One region of the Kitasatospora sp. NPDC088783 genome, then DNA from elsewhere that is predicted to be linked to it. Evidence: riboswitches for the same ligand, from Rfam matches in the RefSeq annotation. Region 1 holds a riboswitch; each other region holds the start of a gene.
The links. A riboswitch is a leader RNA that binds a small molecule or an ion and turns the genes downstream of it on or off. The one in region 1 is predicted to bind thiamine pyrophosphate.
Positions count from the first base shown of each region.

Region 1 (3,253 bases):
AACTGGTACACCGCGAAGCCCACCACCCACGGCAGCAGCATCACCCAGCGCGCCGGGGCGTCCTGCGCCGTGTTCCAGCCGCGCCGGCCCGCGCCCAGGAAGTAGTCCACCGCCAGCACCGCGAACAGCGGCACGAACACCGAGCCGATCAGGCCCAGGAACCCGTAGTACGAGTCGGTGAACTCCTTGATCCGCAGCGCCAGCACCGTCACCAGCACGCCGATCCCGCCGGTCAGCACCCGGCGGTCCACCCGCGGCCACAGGTTGTGGATCGACATCGCCGTCGAGTACACGTTCGCGAACGACTGGTCGGTCTCCCGCAGCACCAGCACCAGCAGGAACGCCCAGCCCGCCGCCACGCCGGTGAACGACTCGAAGATCCGGTTCGCGTCGCCGCCGGACTGCAGCAGCGCCACCACGCCCAGCACGTAGCACCAGACCTGGGCCACCGTGTAGCCGGAGAACGTCCCCCAGAACGCCTTCGCCGAGCTGCGCGCGTGCCGGGTGTAGTCCGCGGCCAGCGGCACGAAGGAGATCGACACCGCGATCACCGCGTCCGTCGCGCCCAGGAAGCCGTCCCAGTTGCCCGCGCCCGGGTCCGGGAAGCCCGTCCGGGCGAACTGCACCGTGAAGTAGACCATCGCCACGCCCACCGCGACCGCCACGTACTTGCGCAGCACCGCGATCGCGCCCAGCGGCCAGATCGTCAGTACCGTGGTCAGCACGCCCGCCAGCAGCACGAACAGCCAGCGCCAGCCCTCGGTGCCGGAGACGGTCTGCGCGCCCCAGGCGATCACCGTCAGCTCGTACACGCCCCAGCCGACGCACTGCACGATGTTCAGCACCGTCGGCACGTACGACAGCCGGGTGCCGAACAGTCCGCGCAGCACCGCCATCGCCGGGGCACCCGTCCGGGCGCCCACCAGGGCGGCCACCGCCAGCATCGCGGTGCCGATCGCGGTGCCCGCGAGGATCGCCGTCACCGCGGCGGTGAACCCCAGCTCGTGGCCCGGCTCGCCGAGCACGGTCGCGGCGCTGGTGAAGCCGATCAGGCTGACCCCGAGGTTGGCCCACAGCGCGAACAGCGCCCGGAAGTCCAGGGTGCGCGGCGGGGCGGTGTCGAGGGTGAGCGGGGCCTCGGACCGAGCCTCGGCGGCACGGTCGGACATCTGGGCAGACGGAACAGCCGTCATGGCCGATACTCCCTACGCCGGCATTACCCGGACAGGTTCCGGCGGTCAGCGCCCCCTCGCCCGTGGTGGCGTCACCGCCATGCCCTACGGTCGAACCGGCGCACTCTCAGCCTGGCTGGTCCAAGCTCCCGCGACGTTCTTCGGTTTACAGGAGCGACAGGCTAGCCTCCGGGCGGGGGAACGCCAAGACCGGGGGGACGGGCGTCCGCACCGCGGGACCATTGATGTGCATGTCAGAGCCGCCTAAGGCTTCTCATCATTTCTTCAGGGGCCCGCTTACGGTGTCCGAATCCGGTATAGGAAAAACTGTGCACCGAGGTTGCGAGCCGTGCCCCCAGCGCCGCGGTTCGCGACCGAAGGTTCTGTTCAGCGATGGAGGTCGTCCGTGAGCACCGAGCACGCGAGTGGTACCACCCCGCCGGAGAAGGCCGCCGAGCCCGCCGGCACCGAGGCGGTGGCCGCCGGCTCCGGTACGCCCGCCCCCGCACCCGCCCCCGCCTACCTGGACGCCCCGCCGCCGGTGCTGCCCCAGGCCCCGGGCCAGGCCCCGGCTCCTGCCCCGGTCGAGCAGACCATCCAGCTCGGCAAGGTGCCCGACGCGCCGCAGGCCGCCGCCCCGGCCGTCCCGGCCGCGCCCGCCGTCCCGGTGGACGCGCCGCCGCCGTTCCAGAACCCGTACGGGACGGTCGCCGAGCCGGTCAGCCCGTACGGCCGGCCGGACGAGGCGCAGACCGCGGTCAACCCGGCCGTCGCCCCCGTGCCGCTGCTCCAGGAGGCGCCGGGTGCCCCGGGCGCTCCGGGTGGCCCGGGTGCGCCCGGCGACCCCGGTGCGCCGCAGCACTCGCAGCACCCGTTCGGCGCCGGCCACCCGGTCGGCGGCTGGGGGCACCCGTCCGGCGGCGACACCGCGGGCGGCGCGGGCGGGCCCGGCACGCCGTGGGGGGCGCCGCAGCCCGGCGCCGGCGGCCCCGGCAAGCGCAAGCGCGGCTCGCTGATCGCCCTGGTCGCGGCCGTCGCCCTGGTGGCGGGCCTGGCGGGCGGTGCGATCGGCGCGTCCGTCGCCGACAACGGCAAGAACAGCGGCGGCTCCAGCGCCAGCCGCAACAGCACCACCGTGGCGGTCGGCAACACCCACCAGAACCTCGACCGGGCCCCCGACTCGGTCGCCGGGATCGCCGCGAAGGCGCTGCCGTCCACCGTCACCATCAAGGCCGAGGGCTCCAGCGAGTCCGGCACCGGCACCGGTTTCGTCTTCGACACCGAGGGCCACATCCTGACCAACAACCACGTGGTCGCCCCCGCCGCCAACGGCGGCAAGCTCACCGTCAAGTTCTCCGACGGCTCCTCGTACAGCGCCTCGGTGGTCGGCCGCGCCGAGGGCTACGACGTCGCGGTGGTCCGGCTCGACAACCCGCCGACCGACAAGCTCACCCCGCTGCCGCTCGGCGACTCCGACAAGGTCGCCATCGGCGACGCCACCATCGCCATCGGCGCCCCCTACGGCCTGGAGGGCACCGTCACCACCGGCATCATCTCGGCCAAGGACCGCCCGGTGGCCTCCGGCGACGAGACCGGCGCCCAGGCGTCCTACATGAACGCCCTGCAGACCGACGCCTCGATCAACCCGGGCAACTCCGGCGGCCCGCTGCTCGACGCCTCCGGCTCGGTGATCGGCATCAACTCGGCGATCCAGTCCAACACCAGCGGCAACGGCCGGGCCGGCTCCATCGGCCTCGGCTTCGCCATCCCGATCAACCAGGCCAAGTGGGTCGCCCAGACCCTGATCAAGGACGGCACCCCCGTCTACGCGATCCTCGGCGTCCTGCGCAACGACTCCTACACCGGCGACGGCGCCCAGATCGCCACCGCCGCCGTCCAGGGCACCCCCGCCGTCACCCCCGGCGGCCCCGCCGACCAGGCCGGCCTCAAGGCGGGCGACGTCATCACCAAGCTCGGCGGCATCGCCATCGACAGCGGCCCGACCCTGGTCAGCGAAATCTGGACGCACAAGCCCGGCGAGAAGGTCGACGTCGAGTACAAGCGCGACGGCAAGGCCGCCA
Region 1 covers NZ_JBIVKJ010000004.1:334,170-337,422, forward strand. Annotated here, with positions in the region: gene ACIP60_RS13985 (purine-cytosine permease family protein) at 1-1,169, opposite strand, end outside; TPP riboswitch at 1,184-1,335, opposite strand; gene ACIP60_RS13990 (S1C family serine protease) at 1,579-3,253, shown strand, end outside.

Region 2 (3,253 bases), on a different contig from region 1:
CCAGGCTGCTCGACGCAGCCGACACGGGCATCCGCGAGATGACGGACAGGAAGCACGAGACGGCTGGTTACAACCTCTTCGGCGGTTGAGGTCCTTGGATCAGTCATGGCGAGCCGGCCCGTCCCGGGAAGCCCTCTCCACGTCTCGGAGCGGGTGACGCAGCTCGGTGGGGCCAGGAGCTGAACGGTGCTCCTGGCCCCACCGAGTGCAGTGCGTACGGTCAGTCCGCCATCGGTAGGTAGACCTTGTTGCCCTGGGCCTTGAACTCCTCGGACATGGCCTTCATGCCTTCGACAGCGGTCTCGTCGTACTCGGGCGAGGCGGCGCCGTTGCCGAACTTCTCATTGATGGATTTGCTGATCTTCATCGAGCAGAACTTGGGGCCGCACATGGAGCAGAAGTGCGCGGTCTTGGCGGGTTCGGCGGGGAGGGTCTCGTCGTGGAAGGCGCGGGCGGTCTCCGGGTCGAGGGCCAGGTTGAACTGGTCCTCCCAGCGGAACTCGAAGCGGGCGTCGGAGAGGGCGTCGTCCCAGAGCTGGGCGCCGGGGTGGCCCTTGGCGAGGTCGGCGGCGTGGGCGGCGATCTTGTAGGTGATGACGCCGGTCTTGACGTCGTCGCGGTCGGGGAGGCCGAGGTGTTCCTTGGGGGTGACGTAGCAGAGCATCGCGGTGCCCCACCAGGCGATCATCGCGGCGCCGATGCCGGAGGTGATGTGGTCGTAGCCGGGGGCGACGTCGGTGGTCAGCGGGCCGAGGGTGTAGAACGGGGCCTCGTCGCAGATCTCCTTCTGGAGGTCCATGTTCTCGCGGATCTTGTGCATCGGGACGTGCCCGGGGCCCTCGATCATCACCTGGACGTCCTTGGCCCGGGCGATCCGGCCGAGTTCGCCGAGGGTGGTGAGTTCGGCGAACTGGGCCTCGTCGTTGGCGTCGGCGATCGAGCCGGGGCGCAGGCCGTCGCCGAGCGAGAAGGTGACGTCGTAGGCGCGCAGCAGGTCGCAGAGTTCCTCGAAGTGGGTGTGGAGGAAGTTCTCCCGGTGGTGCGCGAGGCACCAGGCGGCCATGATCGAGCCGCCGCGCGAGACGATGCCGGTCTTGCGGCGGGCGGTGAGCGGGACGTACCGCAGCAGCACGCCGGCGTGCACGGTCATGTAGTCGACGCCCTGTTCGCACTGCTCCAGCACGGTGTCGCGGTAGACCTCCCAGCTGAGGTCCTCGGCCCGGCCGTCGACCTTCTCCAGCGCCTGGTAGAGCGGGACGGTGCCGATCGGGACGGGAGAGTTGCGCAGGATCCACTCGCGGGTGGTGTGGATGTTGCGGCCGGTGGAGAGGTCCATGACGGTGTCGGCGCCCCAGCGGGTGGCCCAGGTCATCTTCTCGACCTCCTCCTCGATGGAGGAGGTGACCGCCGAGTTGCCGATGTTGGCGTTGATCTTCACCAGGAAGTCGGTGCCGATGATCGCCGGTTCGACCTCGGGGTGGTTCACGTTGACCGGGATGACGGCCCGTCCGCCGGCCACCCGCTCGCGGACGTACTCCGGTTCCAGGCCCTCCCGGATCGCCACGAACTCCATCTCGGGGGTGATCAACCCGCGCTTGGCGTACGCGAGTTGGGTGACGGCGACGCCGTCGCGGGCGCGCAGCGGGCGGCGCGGGCGGCCGGGGAAGACGGCGTCCAGGTTGCGCAGGTCGCCGCCGCGCGGGGCGGTGTGCCTGATCCCGTCGTCCTCGGGCCGGGCCTCGCGGCCCTCGTACTCCTCGACGTCGCCGCGCTGGCGGATCCAGGCGTCGCGCAGCGCGGGCAGCCCGCGCCGGACGTCGGCGGGGTGGGACGGGTCGGTGTACGGCCCGGAGGTGTCGTACAGCGGGACGGTGCGCCCGTCGGTGAGGTGGACCTCGCGGTAGGGGACCCGCAGGTCGGGGCGGCTGCCCTGGTGGTACGCCTTGCGCCAGGCCGGGGTCGGGTACCCGGTGGCGGCCGGCTGCTGGACGGACGTGTGCTCGCTCAAGGTGGTCATGCGACCTTCCACTCCCTACGCCGGCATTACCCGGTCAGGTTCCTGCGGTCGGCGCAGCAGGTGGTACGCGGGCCCGCGTACCGTCAGCGCCCTCTCAGCCCGGTGCTCCGAGCTCCCGTTCCGCGCAGGCGTTCGCCGCCCGCGTTCGCTGCTCACCGTAGGGCACCGGACGCGGAGGGTCCAGGGCGCCTCCGGTCACCGGCCTGTCCGGGCCGCTCGCGGGGTGGAAGAATCGCCGGGGTGATCGGACTGGTGGGGCGGGTGACGGGACGGATCGGCGCGGGCCTGGTCGGCGAGGTGATGGTGCGCGTTCCCGAACGCCAGGGCAGCGAGGCGTTCCTGGCGTACCGGGCGGTGCCGGGCGAGTCGCTGGAGCCGGGCACCATGGTGGTCGTGGTCGATTACCAGCCACCGCGCACGGTGTACGTCGAGCCCTACTGACGGCCCCTCACCAAGGCCGGGCAAACACCGCGCAACGGTTTCGAGACAGTGGGCGCTCCCGCTGGCGCGGCCCCTTCCCCCGCGATCACGGCAGGCGGAGAATGCGGCTGCCACCGGGTTCCGCGCCCACAACTGCACCACCCAGCGCAGCCACGGACCGGTGTGCCACGAAGGGGGAGATCGCGATGCTGATCGGCATCGTCGGAGCCGTTGTCGCAGGGCTGCTGGTCCTGGTCGTGCTCTTCAAAATGATGTGGCGGGTCGCCGAGCCGAACGAGGCCCTGGTCATCTCGGGTTCCAAGCACGGCGAGGGCCTCGGCTTCCGCGTGGTCACCGGACGGGGCACCTTCGTGCTGCCCGGCGTCCAGGTGGTCCGGCGGCTGTCGCTGGACCTCAACGAGGCCGCGCTGGACGTCGAGTGCGTGACCTCGCAGGGCATTCCGGTGCACGTCAAGGGTGTGGTCATCTTCAAGGTCGGCGACGACCCGGTGTCCATCGCCAACGCCGCCCGCCGCTTCCTGGACCAGCAGAAGATGATGGGCCAGCGGGTGCACAACGTGTTCGCCGGCCACCTGCGCTCCATCGTCGGCGGCCTGACCGTCGAGGACATGATCCGGGACCGCGAGCGGCTCACCGGGGAGACCCGCTCCGCGTCGGGCATCGAGATGGAGAAGCTCGGCCTGATCATCGACTCGCTGCAGATCCAGGAGATCCTGGACCCGACCGGCTACATCACCAACCTGGCCGCCCCGCACGCCGCCGCCGTCCAGCGCGACGCCCGGATCGCGGCCGCCG
Region 2 covers NZ_JBIVKJ010000020.1:59,756-63,008, reverse strand. Annotated here, with positions in the region: gene ACIP60_RS34000 (hypothetical protein) at 1-89, shown strand, start outside; gene thiC (phosphomethylpyrimidine synthase ThiC) at 221-2,017, opposite strand; TPP riboswitch at 2,013-2,146, opposite strand; gene ACIP60_RS33990 (hypothetical protein) at 2,258-2,458, shown strand; gene ACIP60_RS33985 (SPFH domain-containing protein) at 2,644-3,253, shown strand, end outside.
Region 2: linked by a shared signal. The riboswitch ahead of thiC (phosphomethylpyrimidine synthase ThiC) and the one ahead of ACIP60_RS13985 (purine-cytosine permease family protein) in region 1 are both predicted to bind thiamine pyrophosphate.

Region 3 (3,253 bases), on a different contig from region 1:
TTGCGCATCGCCTCCGCCATCAGCACCGGGTCCTGCGCGCGGGTCACCGCGGAGGCCAGCATGACGGCGGAGCAGCCGAGTTCCATCGCCAGCGCGACGTCGCTGGCGGTGCCCGCGCCCGCGTCCAGCACCACCGGGACGCCCGCCGCCTCCACGATCAGCTGGAAGTTGTGCGGGTTGCGGATGCCCAGGCCGGAGCCGATCGGCGAGCCCAGCGGCATGATCGCCGCGCAGCCCACGTCCTCCAGCTTGCGGGCCAGCACCGGGTCGTCGTTGGTGTACGGCAGCACGGTGAAGCCGTCGTCGACCAGCGTCTCGGCGGCGTCCAGCAGCTCGATCGGGTCGGGCAGCAGGGTCCGCTCGTCGGCGATCACCTCCAGTTTCACCCAGTCGGTGCCGAGCGCCTCGCGGGCCAGCCGGGCGGTCAGCACGGCCTCACCCGCGGTGTAGCAGCCCGCGGTGTTGGGCAGCACCCGGACGCCGTTGCGGGAGAGCACCTCCAGGACGGAGCCCTGTGTGGCCGTGTCGACCCGGCGCATCGCCACCGTGGTCAGCTCGGTGCCGGAGACCTTCAGCGCCTGCTCCAGCACCTCCAGGCTGGGGGCGCCGCCGGTGCCCATGATCAGGCGGGAGGAGAAGGTGGTGCCGGCGATGACCAGCGCGTCGTCCGCCATGGTTCAGCCTCCCTGGACGGCGGTGAGGATCTCGACCCGGTCGCCCTCGCCGAGCGCCGTGGCGGGCCACGAACTGCGCGGTACCACCGCCTCGTTGACGGCGGCGGCGACGCCGGTGTTGGCGGCCGACAGCTCGGCCACCACCACGTCCAGCGTGGTGGCGGCGGGCAGGGTGCGCGGCGCGCCGTTGACGGTCAGGGCGATGGTGTTCATGCGGGGACCTTCGGGGTGAAGCGGCGGGGGGTGAAGTCGGCGGCCAGGGCGGGGAGTTCCCCGGTGGCCAGGTAGTCGGCGAGCAGGTCGGCGGTGACCGGGGTGAGCAGCACGCCGTTGCGGTAGTGCCCGGTCGCGGCGACCAGGCCGTCCAGCGCGGTGGGGCCGAGCAGCGGCGCGTTGTCGGGGGAGCCGGGGCGCAGGCCCGCGCAGGTCTCCACCAGCGGCAACTCGGTGATGCCCGGGACGAGTTCGTGCGCGTCCCGGAGCAGCTCGTAGACGCCGCCCGCGGTGACGGTGGTGTCGTGGCCCTGCTCCTCGGTGGTCGCGCCGACCACCAGCTCGCCGTCGGCCCGCGGCACCAGGTACAGGTGCTGCCCGCGCACCACGGCCCGCACGTTGCGGGACAGGAACGGCGCGTACCGCCCGGGGATCCGCAGCCGCAGCACCTGGCCCTTGACCGGGCGGATCGCCGGCAGCACCCCCGGCGGCAGGCCCGGCAGCAGGTGGCTGCGCGAACCGCCGGCCAGCACGGTGCGCCCCGCCGTCAGCCGCTCCCCGTCCGACAGCCGGACGCCCGCCGCCCGCCCGCCCTCGACCAGCAGCTCGGCGGCCTCGGCCCGGTGGAACACCACGCCCAGCCGCTCCCCGGCGGCGACCAGCGCGGCGGCCAGCCGGCGGCCGTCCACCTGGTGGTCCGCGGCGACGTGCAGGCCGCCGCGCACGCCCGGGGCCAGCATCGGCTCCAGCCGGCGGCACTCCCGGCCGGTCAGCCACTCCGAGGCCAGGCCCAACCGGCCGTGGAAGGCGTGCAGTTCGCGCAGCTCCGCCCGGTCGTCGGCGTCCAGCGCGACGGCCAGCGTGCCGGTCTGCCGGTAGCCGGTGTCCAGCCCGGTCAGCTCGGTCAGCTCGGCGGCGAACGCGGCGTACCGCTCGTTCGACGCCAGGCCCAGGCGCAGCAACGGCTCCTCGCCGTACTGCAGTTCGGTGACGGGGGCGAGCATGCCCGCGGCGACCTGCGCCGCGCCGCCGCCCGGGTGCGGGTCGACCACCGCGACCGACAGGCCGCGCTGCGCGGCGCGCCAGGCGACCCCGAGGCCGATGATGCCCCCGCCGACCACCAGCACGTCCAACGCGCGGGAAGGTGCCACAGCGGCTGATTCTCCCTTCGCCGGCATGACCCGGATCAGGTTCGGACGGTCGCGGGCCGCCACAGCCCGCCTCTCAGCCCGGTGCACCGGGCTCCCGTGTGACGTAGTACCTCCACCTTAACGCCGGGCCGACCGGCACCCGAAGGCGCGTGCGCGGGGTGACCGCCCGCCGCCCCTGGGTAGGGTGGGCGCCGTGGCTGAGCTGAAGGCAACGGACCGGGTCGTCGTGGTCGGCGCGGGCATGGCGGGCGCCCAGACCGCCCTCAACCTGCGGCAGGGCGGCTGGCAGGGCCCGCTCGCCCTGGTCGGGGAGGAACTCCACCTCCCCTACGACCGCCCCCCGCTCTCCAAGGACGTGCTGCTCGGCAAGGCCGACGCCACCGCCTTCGAGATCGACTGGCACGGCCTCGGCGTCGACCTGCTCACCGGCCGCCGCGCCACCGGCCTCGCCCCGGGCGTCCTGCGCACCGACCGCGGCGAACTGCCCTACGACGCCCTGGTGATCGCCACCGGCGCCGCCCCCCGCACCCTGCCCCAGCTGCCCGGCGCCCGCACCCTGCGCACCGTCGACGACGCCCACGCGCTGCGCGCCGCGCTCACCCCCGGCCGCCGGATCGTGCTGGTCGGCGCCGGCTGGATCGGCGCCGAGACCGCCACCGTCGCCCGCGGACTCGGCTGCGAGGTCACCGTGGTCGAGGCCGCCGCCACCCCGCTGGCCGGCGCGCTGCCCGCCGAACTCGGCGCCCTGATGGCCGACTGGTACGCCGCCGCCGGCGTCGACCTGCGCTGCGGCGCCGCCGTCGCCGGAGCCGCCGACGGCGGGGTGCTGCTCGCCGACGGCACCCACCTGCCCGCCGACGAGGTCGTGGTCGGCGTCGGCGCCCGCCCCGCCACCGACTGGCTGGTCGGCGGCCCGCTCGCCCTCGCCCCCGACGGCACCGTCCCGGTCGACGACCGGCTGCGCACCGCCCTGCCCGGCGTCCTCGCGGCCGGCGACTGCGCCTCCTACCCCTCCGCCCGCGCCGGCACCCGGCTCGCCGTCCAGCACTGGGACCACGCCCTGCACTCCGGCGCCGCCGCCGCGGCCGCCTTGCTCGGCACCCTCGACGCCCCGTACGACCCCGTCCCGTACTTCTGGTCCGAGCAGTTCGGCCGCATGGTCCAGTACGCCGGCCGCCACGCCGGGGCCGACCACCTGCTCTGGCGCGGCTCCCC
Region 3 covers NZ_JBIVKJ010000010.1:186,173-189,425, reverse strand. Annotated here, with positions in the region: gene ACIP60_RS26415 (thiazole synthase) at 1-674, opposite strand, end outside; gene thiS (sulfur carrier protein ThiS) at 678-887, opposite strand; gene thiO (glycine oxidase ThiO) at 884-2,038, opposite strand; TPP riboswitch at 2,034-2,146, opposite strand; gene ACIP60_RS26400 (NAD(P)/FAD-dependent oxidoreductase) at 2,223-3,253, shown strand, end outside.
Region 3: linked by a shared signal. The riboswitch ahead of thiO (glycine oxidase ThiO) and the one ahead of ACIP60_RS13985 (purine-cytosine permease family protein) in region 1 are both predicted to bind thiamine pyrophosphate.